DNA from 2 places in the Streptomyces sp. SudanB52_2052 genome. Region 1 is predicted to be linked to the other one. Evidence: riboswitches for the same ligand, from Rfam matches in the RefSeq annotation. Region 1 holds a riboswitch; the other holds the start of a gene.

Region 1 (8,258 bases):
CTCACGGAACGACTCGAGGTTGGGACGAATGGTCGCGGTGAGCCCCGTGCCCGCCACCGCGTCCAGCGTCTTCAGACCATCCCCGGTGTTGAGTACGACAGTGGTCTTCGTGGGGTCGAGCACCCCGTTCTCGATCAACTTGCGCGTCACCCCCACGGTCACCCCACCGGCGGTCTCCGCGAAGACTCCCTCGGTCCGGGCGAGAACCTTGATCGCGTCAACGACCTGCTCGTCCGTCACGTCCTCCACGAAACCGCCCGTCCGCCGCGCGATGTCCAGCACGTACGGCCCGTCCGCCGGGTTGCCGATCGCCAGCGACTTGGCGATCGTGTCCGGCTTCTGCGGCCGCACCACGTCGTGCCCGGCCTTGAACGCCGTCGACACCGGCGAACAGCCCTCGGCCTGCGCGCCGAAGATCTTGTACGGCTTGTCCTCGACCAGCCCGAGCTTGATCAGCTCCTGCAGACCCTTGTCGATCTTCGTGAGCTGGGAGCCGGAGGCGATCGGCACCACGATCTGGTCGGGCAGCTGCCAGCCGAGCTGCTCGCAGATCTCGTACGCGAGGGTCTTGGAGCCCTCGGCGTAGTACGGCCGCAGGTTGACGTTGACGAAGCCCCAGCCCTCGCCGGCCGGGTCGCCGATCAGCTCGGAGCAGAAGCGGTTCACGTCGTCGTAGTTGCCCTCGATGCCGACGAGCTCGCCGCCGTAGACCGCGGCCATGACGACCTTGCCCTGCTCCAGGTCGTGCGGGATGAACACGCAGGAGCGGAAGCCGGCGCGGGCCGCTGCGGCACCCACGGCGCCGGCGAGGTTGCCGGTGGAGGAGCAGGAGAGCGTGGTGAAGCCGAAGGCGCGGGCGGCCTCCAGGGCCTGCGCGACGACGCGGTCCTTGAAGGAGTGCGTCGGGTTGCCCGAGTCGTCCTTCACGAACAGCTTGCCGGCGTCGACACCCAGCTCGCGGGCGAGGTTGTCGGCCTTGATCAGCTTCGTCCAGCCCGGGTTGAGGTTCGGCTTGTCCGCCACGTCGGCCGGGACGGGCAGCAGCGGGGCGTAACGCCAGATGTTCGCGGGGCCCGCCTCGATCCGCTTGCGGAGCTCCTCGGCGTCGTACGCGGAGAAGTCGTAGGCGATCTCCAGCGGGCCGAAACACTCCTCACAGGCGAAGACCGGGCCGAGGGGGACGCGGTGACCGCACTCGCGGCAGCTCAGGGCGGCGGCCGGGCCGAGGTCTACGGTGGAGTTCGTGGTGCTTGCAACAGTCTGCACAGCCATGTGAGGCGAGGCCCTTTCTCCTCATCTTCCTCACGACGCATCTCGCCGTGAGACGGATTTGGCACCTTCCCTAGCCGGGAGCCTCGCGCTGTGGTCGCCAGTGACCTACGAGTACCGACTGGAGGGTTGCCGGGGCTTCATCGGGCCGTATCCCTCTGCCCCTCTGGATGAGCTGTATGTGGTTGTAAACGACGGTTGACCCCGGACATGCGATGGTCATCCGCGTTGTTCAAGACTGTAACCGACGACCAGGACCCTTGAGATAGTCGTCCGAACCGCGAGATGGCTCACAGTCCGTCCCGCCGAGAGAACGCTAAGGAGCCGCCACGGTGCTGGAAGAAGTCGAGCGCTGGCTGAGCACCCGTTCCTGGTCCGCGACCGAGCGTCCGCTCCACCGGATCCTGGCCGCCAAGCAGCGCACGGGCCAGACGGTCAGCGTCGTGCTGCCCGCGCTCAACGAGGAGGAGACGGTCGGCGACATCGCCGCCGTCATCCGCCACGACCTGATGCGGCAGGTCCCGCTCGTCGACGAGCTGGTCGTCGTCGACTCGGGGTCGACCGACCGCACGTCGGAGGTGGCCGCCGCCGCGGGCGCGACGGTGGTGCACCGGGACACCATCCTCCCCCGGCTGCCCGCGGTGCCCGGCAAGGGCGAGGTGCTGTGGCGCTCGCTGCTCGTCACACGCGGGGACATCGTCTGCTTCATCGACGCCGACCTGAGGGACTTCTCGTCCGACTTCGTCTCCGGGATCGTGGGCCCGCTGCTCACCGAGCCGGACGTGGACCTGGTCAAGGGCATGTACGACCGTCCGCTGGGCGGCGCGGCCGGGCAGGGCGGCCGGGTCACGGAACTCATGGCGCGCCCGCTGCTGAACATGCACTGGCCGCAGCTGGCCGGCTTCGTGCAGCCGCTCGGCGGGGAGTACGCGGCCCGCCGCTCACTGCTGGAGCAGTTGCCGTTCCCCGTCGGGTACGGCGTCGAGCTGGGCATGCTGGTGGACGCCCTGCACCTGGTGGGGCTGGACGCCCTCGCCCAGGTGGACGTCGGCGTGCGCAAGCACCGGCACCAGGACGGGCAGGCGCTGGGCCGGATGGCCGCCGCGATCTACCGCACGGCCCAGCTGCGGCTGGCCCGCGGGCACCTGATCCGGCCGTCCCTGACCCAGTTCGAGCGGGGCGGGGACGGCTTCGAGCCGCGGACGTACTCGGTCGACACCGAGGAACGTCCGCCGATGGTGGAGATCGCCGAGTACCAGGAGCGGAAGGCGGCCTGACCGGGGTCGTTTTCGGCCGGACGCGGCAGGTCCGTACGTTTGAGCGTTTACAGGCCGGGCTAGGTTGAGGCGTATGGCTTCGACGTACGGTGCTGCACGAGTGCTGGTGGCCTCCAACCGCGGTCCGGTCTCCTACGCGGTGGGCGAGGACGGTTCGCTGAACGCCAAGCGGGGCGGTGGCGGACTGGTCTCGGGGCTGTCCGCGATCGGGTCGGACGCGGACGCGCTGTGGGTGTGCTCGGCGCTGTCCGACGGCGACCGGGAGGCGGTCCGCCGCGGAATCGTAGGGGCGGGGCCGGAGGCCCCTCCGCAGAGGGGTGGCGGCGGGCGACGGGCGGGAGAGGACGGCGTGCGGATGCTGGACATCCCGGCCGACGTGCACGCCGACGCCTACAACGGCATCGCCAACTCCGTCCTGTGGTTCGTGCACCACATGCTGTACCAGACGCCGCTGGAGCCGGTCTTCGACGCGGAGTTCCGGCGCCAGTGGGCGTCCTACGAGACGTACAACCGGGCGTTCGCCGAGGCGCTGGCCGAGGAGGCGGCGCAGGGCGCGGCGGTCGTCGTGCAGGACTACCACCTGACGCTGGTGCCGGGCATGCTCCGCGAGCTGCGCCCGGACCTGAGGATCGGCCACTTCTCGCACACGCCGTGGGCACCGCCCGAGTACTTCCGGATGCTGCCGGACGACGTGGCCGGGCAGGTGCTGCGCGGCATGCTGGGCGCGGACCGGCTGGGCTTCCTCACGCAGCGCTGGGCGGACGCCTTCGTCGCGTGCGCCGAGCGGTTCGCGGGCGGGCTCGGCGGCACGCGGATCGGGGTGCACGGGCTGGGCGCCGACGCCGACTTCCTGCGCAAGCGGTCCCACGAGCAGGACGTCGAGGAGCGGATGGCCGCGCTCCGGGAGGAGATCGGCGAGGACCGCCGCACGATCGTCCGGGTCGACCGCACGGAGCTGTCGAAGAACATCGTGCGCGGGCTGCTGGCCTACCGGCGGCTCCTCGAAGCCCACGGCGAGTGGCGCGAGCGCGTGGTGCACGTCGCCTTCGCCTATCCCTCGCGGCAGGACCTCGCGGTGTACCGGGACTACACGGCCGAGGTGCAGCGGCTGGCGGACGAGATCAACGCCGAGTTCGGGACGCCCGGCTGGACACCGGTCGTCCTGCACGTGAAGGACGACTTCGCCCGCTCCCTGGCCGCGTACCGGCTGGCCGACGTGGCGCTGGTCAACCCCATCCGGGACGGCATGAACCTGGTCGCCAAGGAGGTCCCGGTCGTCTCCGACGCGGGCTGCGCGCTGGTGCTGTCCAGGGAGGCCGGGGCGTACGAGGAACTGGGCGAGGACGCGATCACGGTCAACCCCTACGACATCACGGGCACGGCGACGGCCCTGCACGAGGCCCTGTCGATGGGCCCGGAGGAGCGCGCCGAGCGGAGCAAGCGGCTGGCGGCGGCGGCCACGGCACTGCCGCCCGCGCAGTGGTTCGTGGACCAGCTGGAGGCGTTGCGGGGATGAGCGGCACGACTCCGGCGGCCCGGCCGCTGCCCACGCCCCGCACCCGGGCCGGACAGGAGGGCCTCGACGCGCTCCTCGCCGGACCCGGCAAGGCCCTGATCGGCCTCGACTTCGACGGGACCCTCGCGCCGATCGTGGCCGACCCGGAGCGGGCCCGGGCTCACCCGGAGGCGGTGCCGGCGCTGGCCGCGCTCGCGCCGAAGGTGGCCGCCGTGGCGGTGGTCACGGGCCGGCCCGCCGAGGTCGCGGTACGCAACGGCGCCTTCGCGGACGTGCCGGGGCTTGAGCACCTGGTCGTACTCGGGCACTACGGCGCCGAGCGGTGGGACGCCCGCAGCGGCGAGATCACCGCGCCCGCACCGCACCCCGGCGTCGAAGCCGTCCGCGCCGAGCTGCCCGGGCTGCTCGAAGGGAGCGGGACCTGGGTGGAGGACAAGGGCCGGGCCGTGGCCGTGCACACCCGCCGGGCCCCCGACCCCCAGGCCGCCTTCGAGGCACTCCGCTCGCCGCTCACCGACCTGGCGACCCGGCACGGCCTGATCGTCGAGCCCGGCCGCATGGTCCTCGAACTCCGCCCGCCCGGCATGGACAAGGGCGTCGCCCTGAGCGACTTCGCCCGGGAGATCGGCGCCGGGTCCGTCCTCTACGCCGGCGACGACCTGGGCGACCTGCCCGCCTACGCGGCGGTGGACGCGCTCCGCTCCGACGGCACCCCGGGCCTGCTGGTGTGCAGCGGCAGCGACGAGGTGACCGAGCTGCGGGAACGCGCGGACCTGGTGGTGGACGGCCCGGAGGGCGTCGTAGCGCTGCTCGCCGCGCTGGCGGAACGGCTGGACTGAGCGCCCGGGTCCGCCCTTCAGCGTTCCGCCCGGCGTCTGTCCCGTATCCGGCGCAGTCGGTTGACCGTCACCGGGTCGTGGGCCAGGGCCCGGGGGTCGTCCAGCAGGGCGTTGAGGAGCTGGTAGTAGCGCACGGGGGCGAGGCCCAGCTCCTCGCGTATGGCCCGTTCCTTCGCGCCGGGGCCGGTGAAGCCCCGGCGTTCGAGCGCGAGGATGTCCTGCTCCGCGCGCCCGAGCCGGGCCTGGTCGGTCTCCTCGTCCATGCCCGGCACGGTAACCCCTGGCACCGACAGCGGGACTACTCGGCGCTCTCCGCCCGGGCCGCCACCGCCTGGAGGTGGCCCAGGACGCCCGAGGGGCTGCCGCCGGGGGCGACCGCCTTGCCGATCTGCTGCTTGATCTGGGCGCTGACATCGGCCCAGGAGGTCTTGCCGACCGGGTAGAGCTCGGAGGTGAGCAGCTCCTCCAGGAACGGCCGGAGGTGCCGGTCCCGGTCGGATGCGGTCATGGTCGCGGACGCGGAGGCGGTGACCGGCAGCAGATCGTACTCGCGGGAGAAGGCCAGCACGTTCTTCTCGCTGTAGACGAAGTCGAGGAAGTCGCCGATCTGGTCGCGGTGGCCGTTCTTCTTGAAGGCCGTCATCCAGTCGGCGACACCGAGCGTGGACTTGCTCGTGCCCTCCTTGCCCGGCATCGGCACCATCCCGTACTCGACGCCCTTCTTGGCGGCGATCTTCATCAGGGAGGGGTGGCCGTTGAGCATGCCGACCTCGCCCTTGGCGAAGGCGGCGAACGCGTCGGCCCGGTTGAGCTCGCCCGGCGCGACCGGCCCGGTCAGGTCCTTGCCGACCAGTTCCTCCTTCAGCCAGGAGAAGGTGTCGATGTTCTCCGGGGAGTCGATGCCGTAGCTGTCGACGCTGTCGGTGTAGCCGCCCCCGCCGCTGAGCATCCACTGCATGGTCTCGGCCTGCGCCTCCTCCGGGCCGAGGGGCAGCGCGTAGGGGTACTTCACGCCCTCGGCCTTGAGCGCCTCGGCGTCGTCGGCCAGGTCGTCCCACGTCTTGGGCGGGGTGATGCCGGCCTTGGCGAAGAGGGCCTTGTTGTAGAAGAGCACGCGCGTGGAGGAGGCGAACGGCATGCCGTACTGCACGCCCTTGACCTGGCCGGCGGAGGCCAGCTGCCCGACGAAGTCGGCCTGCACGGGTATGGAGAGCAGGTCGTCGGCCTTGTAGAGCTGGTTCTGCGCCGCGTAGTCGGCGTACGCGCCGATCTGCGCCATGTCCGGCGGGTCACCGGCGGAGACCATCTCCCTGACCTTGCGGTCGACGTCGTTCCAGGAGTAGACGCTGACGTCGATGCTGACGCCGGGGTTGTCCGCCTCGTACTCCCGGACGAGCTTGTCCCAGTACTTCTGGGAGCTGTTGGCCGCACTGTCGCCGTAGTCGGCGGCGACCAGCTTCAGGGTCACGTCGGCGGAACCGCCCGTGACTCCGCAGCCGCCGAGGACCGCCGTCATGCCCAGTGCGGACACCACCGCGATCGTTCCTGCCATCCGCCGCCGCTGCACCGCTGTTCTTCCCCAACCCTGGCGTCCGCGCCACACTCAGGCGTGCTCCGCCACCCGAAACTTTTCGATATCCGGATTAAGGTCTACACCACGCGAGTGGACTAGACCTCTCGCGGGTCCCCGGGTCACACTGTTCTCCGTGAGACATGTCATCGCCCTCGACGTGGGCGGCACCGGAATGAAGGCCGCCCTGGCCGGGCCGGAGGGCGAGGTCCTGCACCGGGCCCGCCGGGCCACCGGACGCGCCCAGGGGCCGGACGCCGTGGTCGCGGGCATCCTCGACTTCGCCGCCGAGCTGCACGCGTACGGCACCGAGCACTTCGGCACGCCCGCGTCCGCCGCCGGCGTGGCCGTCCCCGGCATCGTCGACGAGGCGCGCGGCGTCGCCGCCTACGCGGCGAACCTCGGCTGGCGCGACGTCCCGCTGCGCGACCTGCTGGCGGAGCGGCTGGGCGTCCCGGTCGCCCTCGGCCACGACGTGCGCACCGGCGGCCTCGCCGAGGGCCGGGTGGGCGCCGGCCGGGGCGCCGACCGCTTCCTGTTCGTGGCGCTGGGCACCGGCATCGCGGGCGCCATCGGCGTCGACGGCCGGGTGGAGGCGGGCGCGCACGGCTTCGCGGGCGAGATCGGCCACATCGTCGTACGCCCCGGCGGGGCCCCCTGCCCCTGCGGCCAGCGCGGCTGCCTGGAGCGCTTCGCCTCGGCCGCGGCCGTCAGCGAGGCCTGGGCCGCGGCCTCGGGCACCCCAGGCGCGGACGCGGCGGACTGCGCGAAGGCGGTGGACGCCGGCGACCCCCGGGCCCTCGCGGTCTGGCGGCAGGCCGTGGACGCCCTGGCCGACGGCCTGGTCACGGCCCTCACCCTCCTGGACCCCCGCACCCTGATCATCGGCGGCGGACTGGCGGAGGCGGGCGAAACCCTGTTCACGCCGCTGCGGGAGGCGATCCGCAGCCGCATCACCTTCCAGAAGCAGCCACCGATCGTCCCCGCGGCCCTGGGGGACAGCGCCGGTTGTCTGGGAGCGGGCCTGCTCGCCTGGGATCTTCTGTCATCGACCGACCGTTCGGAGGTAACGCCCTGATGGGAGCCGACTCAGGGGCGCGGGGAACTGCGCGACCAGCCACGACACACCCGCACCCCGCGACGGCCGCGCGGCCCACGGTCCTCACCGGCGCGACGGTGGTACTTCCCCCAGAAACGGTCCACAACGGGCAGCTGATCATCGACGGCACCCGCATCGGCCGCACAGCCCCGGCAAACGCCCAGTTCATCGACGTAACCGGCCACTACGTGGTCCCCGGCTTCGTGGACATCCACAACCACGGCGGCGGCGGGGCCTCCTTCACCTCCGGCTCCGTCGACGACATCCTCAAGGGCATCCACACCCACCGCCTGCACGGCACGACCACCCTGGTCGCCTCCACCGTCACCGGCGACATGGACTTCCTCACCCGGCGCGCGGGCCTGCTCAGCGAACTCGCCGAGCAGGGCGAGATCGCCGGCATCCACTTCGAGGGCCCGTTCATCTCCCCCTGCCGCAAGGGCGCCCACGCCGAGGACCTCCTGCGTGACCCACGCCCCGCGGACGTCCGCAAGCTGCTCGACGCGTCACGCGGCCAGGCCAGGATGGTGACGCTCGCCACCGAACTGCCCGGCGGCACCGACTCCGTACGCCTGCTGGCCGAACACGGCGTGATCGCGGCGATCGGCCACACGGACGCGACGTACGAGCAGACGGTCGAGGCCATCGACGCGGGCGCCACGGTCGCCACCCACCTCTTCAACGCGAT
Region 2 (8,258 bases), 1.6 Mb from region 1:
GTTCGTGCACATGATGCGCGTCTTCTTCACCGGCGCGTTCCGCAAGCCGCGCGAGATCAACTGGCTGTTCGGCTTCCTGCTGTTCGTCCTGGGCATGTTCACCGGTTTCACCGGCTACTCGCTCCCGGACGACCTGCTCTCCGGCACCGGTGTCCGCTTCACGCAGGGCGCGATCCTGTCCGTGCCGATCGTCGGCACGTACATCTCGATGTTCCTGTTCGGCGGGGAGTTCCCGGGCACCGACTTCGTCGCCCGGTTCTACTCGATCCACATCCTGCTGCTGCCGGGCATCATGCTCGGGCTCGTGGTCGGCCACCTGATCCTGGTCTTCTACCACAAGCACACGCAGTTCGCGGGTCCCGGCCGCACCAACAAGAACGTCGTCGGCATGCCGCTGCTGCCGGTCTACATGGCCAAGGCCGGAGGCTTCTTCTTCCTGGTCTTCGGTGTCATCGCGGCCCTCGCCGGCATCGCGACCGTCAACCCGATCTGGGTCCTGGGCCCCTACCGGCCCGACCAGGTGTCGACCGGTGCCCAGCCCGACTGGTACATGGGCTTCGCCGAGGGCCTGGTCCGTGCGATGCCCGGCTGGGAGATCAACTTCTGGGGTCACACGCTCGTCCTGGGCGTGTTCATCCCGCTGGTCCTCTTCGGCCTGTTCCTGGCGATCATCGCCCTGTACCCGTTCATCGAGTCGTGGGTCACCGGGGACAAGCGCGAGCACCACATCCTGGACCGGCCGCGCAACGCCCCGACGCGCACCGCCTTCGGTGTCGCCTGGGTCACCGGCTACATGATCATGCTGATCGGCGGTGGCAACGACATCGTCGCCACGCACTTCCACCTGTCGATCAACGCGGTCACCTGGTTCGTCCGGATCGGCTTCTTCGTCGGACCGGTCATCGCCTTCATCGTCACCAAGCGGATCTGCCTCGGCCTGCAGCGCCGGGACAAGGACAAGGTGCTGCACGGCCGCGAGTCGGGCATCATCAAGCGCCTGCCGCACGGTGAGTTCATCGAGGTGCACGAGCCGCTCAGCCAGGAGCAGATGTACACGCTCACGGCGCACGAGCAGTACCAGCCGGTCGAGCTCGGCCCGACGGTCGACGAGAACGGTGTCGAGCGCAAGCTGAAGGGCTCCGAGAAGCTGCGCGCCAAGCTCAGCGACGCCTATTACGGCGAGGGCGCCCAGATCCCGAAGCCCACCGCCGAGGAGTACCGGGAGATCACGAGCGGCCACGGCCACCACTGATCACTGCTTCGCCACGCCACAGAAGGGTCCCGTCCGGTGTTCGGACGGGGCCCTTCGTGGTGCCCCGGGGCTGGATAGGGTGGACCCCGTTGAGACTCTCGTCCCGTAGTGCGGGACGCCTGACCCTGGAGCGGCTTATGAGCGCTGTGACCCCCGCTGGAGGCGACACCGCGGCGGGCCGCTCCTGGCCCCTGCTGTTGAACGGCCTGCTGGAAGGCCGTGACCTGACGGCCGACGACACCGCCTGGGCGATGGACCTGATCATGCGCGGCGAGGCGACGGACGCGCAGATCGCCGGGTTCGTGGTGGCGCTGCGCGCCAAGGGCGAGACCGTCGAGGAGATCGCCGGATTCGTCCGGGCGATGTACGAGCACGCCAACGTCATCGAGGTGCCGGGCCCGGCGGTCGACATCGTCGGCACGGGCGGCGACGGGGCGAAGACCGTCAACATCTCCACGATGTCGGCGATCGTTGTCGCCGGCACGGGCGCGAAGGTCGTCAAGCACGGCAACCGCGCCGCGTCCTCGGCGTCCGGCGCGTCGGACGTCCTGGAGAAGCTCGGCGTCAACCTGGAGCTGCCGACGCACCGGGTGGCCGGGGTCGCCGAGGAGGCCGGGATCACCTTCTGCTTCGCGGCGAAGTTCCACCCGTCGATGCGGTACGCGGGCGCGGCGCGCGGCCAGTTGGGCATCCGGACGATCTTCAACGTCCTCGGTCCGCTGACCAACCCCGCGAAGGTGAGAGCCCAGGCCGTCGGCGTGGCCGACCCGCGGATGGCGCCGATCGTCGCCGGCGTGTTCGCCGAGCGCGGCCACTCGTCCCTGGTCTTCCGCGGCGACGACGGCCTCGACGAGCTGACCACCACGGCCACGTCACGGGTGTGGATCGTCCGGGACGGCAAGGTCGCCGAGGAGGCCTTCGACCCGCGCGAGGTCGGCATCGAGCTGGTCCCGGTGGAGGCGCTGCGCGGCGCGGACGCCTCCTACAACGCCGAGGTCGCGCGGCGTCTGCTGGACGGCGAGAGGGGCCCGGTCCGGGACGCGGTGCTGCTGAACTCGGCGGCGGCGCTGGTGGCGCTGGAGCCCGGCCCGGGGGCGCTGGCCGAGCAGATCCGCGCCGGGATGGCGAAGGCGGCGGAGTCGATCGACTCCGGGGCCGCCAAGCGGACCCTGGAGCGGTGGGTGGCCGCCAGCAACCAGTAGACGGGTAGGACGTACGGCGTCCCGCGATCCGGACTCGGGTTGCGGGACGCCGATCTTTTCGCGTACGTTCCTGAGCAGGTCATGAGTGACAGTCATGAGGCCCCGGCCGACTGTCCGGCAACCCTCCGTCCGTGGCGGGGTGCCCCGGGTGAAGACCAGGCCGCAGGCAGCGAGGTCTGCGGCAAGCGCGGACCCCTCACGAATCCAGGGGTCCTGGTCGTCGAGGAGTTCTCCGTGAGTCAGCGAATGCGATAGGGCCGCAGAGCCCCGCCTCCGCATCCTCTTCCTTTCATCCCCGCTGGTAGCCCCCCCTGGGCTCGCGGGCGGATTCACCTGATCTCACGGGAGTTCACCCATGTCCGTCTCCACCGTTGCCGCAGACCAGTCCGTTTGTGCCCCGCTGCCCGTCCTGGGGCGGGATGTCACCGTGCCGCTCGTCACCGGCGGCGAGGTCACCTACGCCGCGCTCGACTACGCCGCCAGCGCCCCGGCGCTCCAGCGGGTCTGGGACGACGTCGCCGCCTACGCGCCGTACTACGGCAGCGTCCACCGCGGTGCCGGGTACCTGTCCCAGCTGTCGACCGACCTGTTCGAGAACGCCCGCCGGACCGTCGCCGAGTTCCTCGACTGCCGCGCCGACGACCAGGTGGTGTTCACCCGCTCCACCACCGACTCGCTGAACCTCCTCGCCGCCGCCCTGCCGGACGGCTGCCAGGTCTTCGTGTTCGAGACCGAGCACCACGCCTCCCTGCTGCCCTGGCGCGACGCCCGTGTCACGTACCTCGACGCCCCGAGGAGTCACCGCGAGGCCGTCGAGACCCTGGAGCGCGCCCTCGCCGACCGGGAGCCCCACGGCCCGGCCCTGGTCTGCGTCACCGGCGCCTCGAACGTCACCGGCGAGCTGTGGCCCGTACGGGAGCTCGCGGCGGCCGCGCACGCCCACGGCGCGCGGATCGTGCTGGACGCCGCCCAGCTGGCCCCACACCACCCGGTGTCCGTCGCGGACCTCGACGTCGACTGGGTCGTCTTCTCCGGGCACAAGCTGTACGCGCCCTTCGGCTCCGGCGTCCTGGCCGGACGGTCCGACTGGCTGCGCGAGGCCGAGCCGTACCTCGCGGGCGGCGGCGCCTCCCGCAAGGTGTCGCGCCGCACGGACGGGGGAGTGGACGTGGAGTGGCACGAGAGCGCCGCCCGCCACGAGGCCGGCTCCCCGAACGTCATCGGCGCCTACTCCATCGCCTCCGCCTGCACGGCCCTCACCGAGGCCGGCTTGGACACCCTGGTCGCCCGCGAGCAGTACCTGATCGAGAAGGTGCGCGCGGGGCTGGCCGAGGTGCCCGAGGTCCGGGTCCTCTCCCTCTTCGGCGACGACGCCCCGCGCGTCGGCGTGATCTCCTTCGTGGTCGACGGCTGGAACAGCTCCCACTTCGCCGCCGCCCTCTCCGCCGAGTACGGCATCGGCGTTCGGGACGGCCTCTTCTGCGCCCACCCGCTGGTGCGCACGCTGCTCGGCAGCGACCCGCAGACGCAGGGCGAGTGCGGGTCGCCCGAGGCCGCGCCGGGGGAGAAGTCCCTCAACGCCATCCGGGTGAGCTTCGGCGCCGGTACGCCGGACGAGCACGTCGAGCGGTTCGTACGGGCCGTGCGGGAGCTCGTGACGGACGGGGCCAAGTGGAACTACCGCACGGAGGACGGGCGCTGCGTGCCGGACACCTCCGCGTGAACGGCCCGGTCGGCACCCAGCGGTAGCCGGGCGCCCAGGACGATCATCCGCAGGGCCCGTTCGGTGGCGTCGGTGAGCAGCTCGCTCGCCCGCAGCAGTGCCTCGGCCAGCTCCATCGGGGCGGGCAGGATGCCGTGGCAGGCGTCCACGCCCGGCACCTCGTGCGCGCCCTCGCCGAGCGTGCCCGCCAGGGCCAGGACCGGGCGGCCGTGGAGCTTGGCCCGGCGGGCCACCTCGGCCGGGACCTTGCCCCGGGGCGTCTGGTGGTCCAGGGCGCCCTCGGCGGTGACGACCAGGTCGGCGCGGGCCAGCCGGGCGTCCAGGTCGAGGTGGCCCAGCAGCACGTCGAAGCGGGGCAGGAGCCGGGCGCCGAGCGCGGCGAGGCCGGCCCCCAAGCCGCCGGAGGCTCCGGTTCCGGGGCCGTACAGGAGGTCGGTGTCCGGCACGGCGACGTCCCTGGTCAGGACGAAGGCCCAGTTCTCCAGAGCGGCCGACAACTCCTCCACCTGCGCGGGCGTCGCGCCCTTCTGCGGCCCGAAGACCCGGGCCACGCCGCGTTCGCCGCACAGCACGTTGTACGGGTTGCAGGCGACGAGCAGTTCCGCGTCGGCGAGACGGGGATCGAGGCCGGTCGGGTCGATGCGGTGCAGGCGGGCCAGCTCCCGGCCGCCGCGGGGGAGTTCGCGGCCCTCCTCGTCCAGCAGCCGGGCCCCGAGGGCCTGCAGCGCGCCCGCGCCCCCGTCCGAGGTGCCCGAGTCGCCGCAGCCGACGAGGATCCGCCGTACGCCGGAGTCGAGTGCGGAGCGGAGCAGTTCGCCGACGCCGTACGTGGTGGTGGCGCCCGGGTCGCGCTGGTCGCGCGGGACGAGGGAGAGGCCGGCGACCGCCGCCATCTCCACCACCGCGGTGTTCCCGTCGCCCAGGAGGGCGAAGTGGGCGGCGATGGTGTCCCCGACCGGTCCCGTCGCGGGCACGGTGACGATCCTGCCGCCGGTCGCGGCGGCCAGGGCGACGGCCGTGCCCTCGCCGCCGTCCACCAGTGGGACGAGGTCGAGTTCGGCGTCGGGCAGGACACGGCGTACGCCGGCCGCGATGGCGTCGGCGGCGGCCTCGGCGGACAGGGACTCCTTGAAGCCGCTGGGGGCTACGACGACACGGGTCAGCATGGAGGGCTCCTTAACGGGTGACGGAGACGCCGAGCAGCGGCCACACCGCGACGGCGAAGAGCAGCACGAGGGCGGCGGTCAGCGGGGCCAGGAAGGCGGACAGCCGCAGCAGGTCGCGCGGGGTGTAGGTGGGGGTGCCGGGGATCTGCGCGAAGAGCGTGACCGGCTTCGCCGAGGCGGGCAGGGTGTGGCAGAAGCCCGCGGCGGCGGTGGAGGCGAGCGCGGCGGCGACCGGGTTGACGCCGACGCCGACGGCGGCGGCCACGACCAGCGGCACGAGGACCGAGGAGCGGGCCGAGCGGGACTGCAGGACCAGATGGGCCGCCGTGCTCACGGCGATCACGATCGCCAGGAACACCACCGGGGGCTCGTTCGCCGGCAGCCCCGAGACCAGCCACTTCGCCGCCCCGGAGTCGGCGAGCGCGACGCCCATCGCCATCGTCGCGGCCATGAACAGCAGCAGAGACCAGGGGACGGTCTTCAGCGCGTCCTTCAGACGTACGGTGCCGAGGGCGGGAGAGGAGGCGATGACGGCGCCGATCAGCGCGACCAGCGCCGGCGGCACCCGGTGCAGCGGCTCACTGCACCACAGGAGCACCACCGTGGCGAGGAGCAGGGCGCAGCGTTTCTCGGCCTGGCTCCAGGGGCCGGTGACCGGCTGCTCGCTGTGCTCCTGGATCTGCTCGGGGGTGATGCGGACCGGGCCGCGGCGGTCCGCGCGCCGGGTCGTCGTCAGCATCACCAGCTCGGCGGCCAGGTGCGACGACACCACGGCCAGCGGCAGCCCCAGCAGCAGCCACTCCGTGAAGCCGATGTGCTGCCCGGTGGTCTCCCACAGCACCGACACGGTGATCAGATGCGCTCCCGCGCCGATCAGGGTCGCCACCGCCGACAGAAGGATCACGGTCGGGAACAGCAGCGCCAACATCACGACCAGTCGTTTCCGGTCGGCGAGGACCTTCGCCAGGGCGAGGAACACCGGCAGCGCGAGCGCGGCCCGGCCGGAGGTGGCGGGCACCGCGAACGCCGTGACGACCAGGGCGGCGGTCGTCAGGTGCACCAGCTGCCGTACGGTGCGCGCCCCGCTGACCAGGAACACCGCGGCCCGGCCCGCGAGCCCGGTCCGGCTCACCGCGGCCGCCAGCACGAACGCGCAGATCAGCAGCCAGACGGTGGCATCGCCGAGGGTGCCGAACAGGGTGTCGCTGCTGATCACCCCGGTCACCGTGAGGGCGAGCCCGGCGCCCAGCGCGATGTACGTGTCGTCGATCGACGTCCCGATCCAGGCGCAGGTCGCGAGCGCGAACATGGCGAGCGTGAACCGGGCGTCGCCGCCGAGCCCCGGGAAGTTCGTGGGGACGGCCAGCAGCGCGCACAGCGACAGCGCGACGCACAGGGCGGTGAGAGCGCGTGGGTTCCATGTCACGTCATCGAGGGTTCATCCCGGGGGTGAGCCGTCGATGAGCCGAACATGAAAGGAACTTCACCCGGTGGGAAGCCGGTACCCCATCCCCCGCACCGTCTCCACCCGCTCCGCCCCCAGCTTCTTGCGCAGCGTCCGCACGTACACGTCCACGATGTTGGACCCCGGGTCGAAGTCGTACCCCCACACATGGGACAGGATCTGCTCCCGGGACAGCACCTGGCCGGGATGCCGCAGGAAAAGCTCCAGCAGTACGAACTCACGCGCCGTCAGATCGACCGTCCGCTCCCCGGACCGGGCGCGCCGCGTGCGCAGATCGAGGCTCAGCGAGCCCGACCTGAGCACCGTCACCTCCGGTGCCCGCGCCGCCGTGCGGAGCCGCAGCCGCACCCGGGCGAGCAGTTCCTCGAACCGGAACGGCTTGGTCATCCAGTCGTCGGCGCCGCCCTCCAGCCCGGCCACGGTGTCCCGGACGGAGTCACGCGCGGTCAGCACGATCACCGGCACCGTCACCCGCGCCTCGCGCAGCTCCCGCAGGATCGTGAAGCCGTCCCGGCCGGGCAGTCCGATGTCCAGGACGACGAGGTCGAAGCCGCCGGTCAGGGCGTACTCGTACCCCGCGTCCCCGTCGGTGACGACGGTCGTGGTGAAGCCGTTGGAGCGCAGGCCCTTCTCCACGAAGGAGGCGATGCGCTCCTCGTCCTCGACGATGAGGATGCGGTTCACGTCAGGTCCCCTTCCGGTCCCCGGTGTGCGTGCAGGACGAGGGCGAAGGTGGCGCCGCCCCCGGGCGTGTCATGGAGCCGTACCCGGCCCCGGTGGCCCTCGGCGATCGCCTTGACGATGGACAGCCCGAGTCCGGCGCCGGAGCCCCGGGCGCCGCGGCGGGCCGTGCCGCGCCGGAAGCGCTCGAAGATCAGCTCGCGGTCCTGGGGTTGCACCCCGGGCCCCGAGTCGGCGACGTACAGTTCCAGGTCCGGGCCGTCGGTGCGGGAGCCGATGCGGATGGTCTGGCCGGTCGTGGTGTGCTGCACGGCGTTCTGCGCGAGCTGCACCATGGCCTGGGTGATCCGCTGCGGATCCAGCTCGGCCTCCAGGTCGGCGACCCCGTCGAGCCGCCAGTCGCGTTCGCCGAGGGTGCGGGCCTTGACGTAGACGTCGGCGGTGAGTTCGGCGACCTGCACCGGCTCGGGGGTGACGAAGTCGGGGCGTACGGCCTTGGCGAGCAGCAGCAGGTCCTCGACGATGCGGCTCATCCGGTCCAGCTCGTCGGTGACCAGCCGGACGGTCTCCTCGCGTTCGGCCGGGTCGTCGCCCATCAGTTCCAGATGGCCGCGCACGATGGTGATGGGCGTGCGCAGCTCGTGGCCGGCGTCGTCGACGAACTCCCGCTGCGCGGCGAAGGCCCGCTCCAGCCGGTCGAGCATGCCGTTGAACGTCTCGGCGAGGGCCGCTATGTCGTCGTGGCCGTGCACCGGGATCCGGCGCGTGA

The links. Region 1 has a riboswitch for S-adenosylmethionine ahead of thrC (threonine synthase). Riboswitches for the same ligand answer to the same signal wherever they lie in the genome.
Region 2: it holds a riboswitch for S-adenosylmethionine, as region 1 does, so the genes downstream of both, ACSUPV_RS29760 (aminotransferase class V-fold PLP-dependent enzyme) here and thrC (threonine synthase) in region 1, are expected to answer to the same signal.

The regions. Positions count from the first base shown of each region.
Region 1 covers NZ_OZ186796.1:5,021,303-5,029,560, reverse strand. Annotated here, with positions in the region: gene thrC (threonine synthase) at 1-1,272, opposite strand, end outside; SAM riboswitch class I at 1,291-1,446, opposite strand; gene ACSUPV_RS22415 (glucosyl-3-phosphoglycerate synthase) at 1,602-2,546, shown strand; gene ACSUPV_RS22410 (alpha,alpha-trehalose-phosphate synthase (UDP-forming)) at 2,620-4,062, shown strand; gene otsB (trehalose-phosphatase) at 4,059-4,901, shown strand; gene ACSUPV_RS22400 (DUF3263 domain-containing protein) at 4,919-5,164, opposite strand; gene ACSUPV_RS22395 (ABC transporter substrate-binding protein) at 5,200-6,453, opposite strand; gene ACSUPV_RS22390 (ROK family protein) at 6,608-7,549, shown strand; gene nagA (N-acetylglucosamine-6-phosphate deacetylase) at 7,549-8,258, shown strand, end outside.
Region 2 covers NZ_OZ186796.1:6,652,690-6,660,947, forward strand. Annotated here, with positions in the region: gene qcrB (cytochrome bc1 complex cytochrome b subunit) at 1-1,252, shown strand, start outside; gene trpD (anthranilate phosphoribosyltransferase) at 1,390-2,454, shown strand; SAM riboswitch class IV at 2,532-2,648, shown strand; gene ACSUPV_RS29760 (aminotransferase class V-fold PLP-dependent enzyme) at 2,810-4,177, shown strand; gene ACSUPV_RS29765 (glycerate kinase family protein) at 4,132-5,343, opposite strand; gene ACSUPV_RS29770 (SLC13 family permease) at 5,354-6,769, opposite strand; gene ACSUPV_RS29775 (response regulator transcription factor) at 6,827-7,492, opposite strand; gene ACSUPV_RS29780 (sensor histidine kinase) at 7,489-8,258, opposite strand, start outside.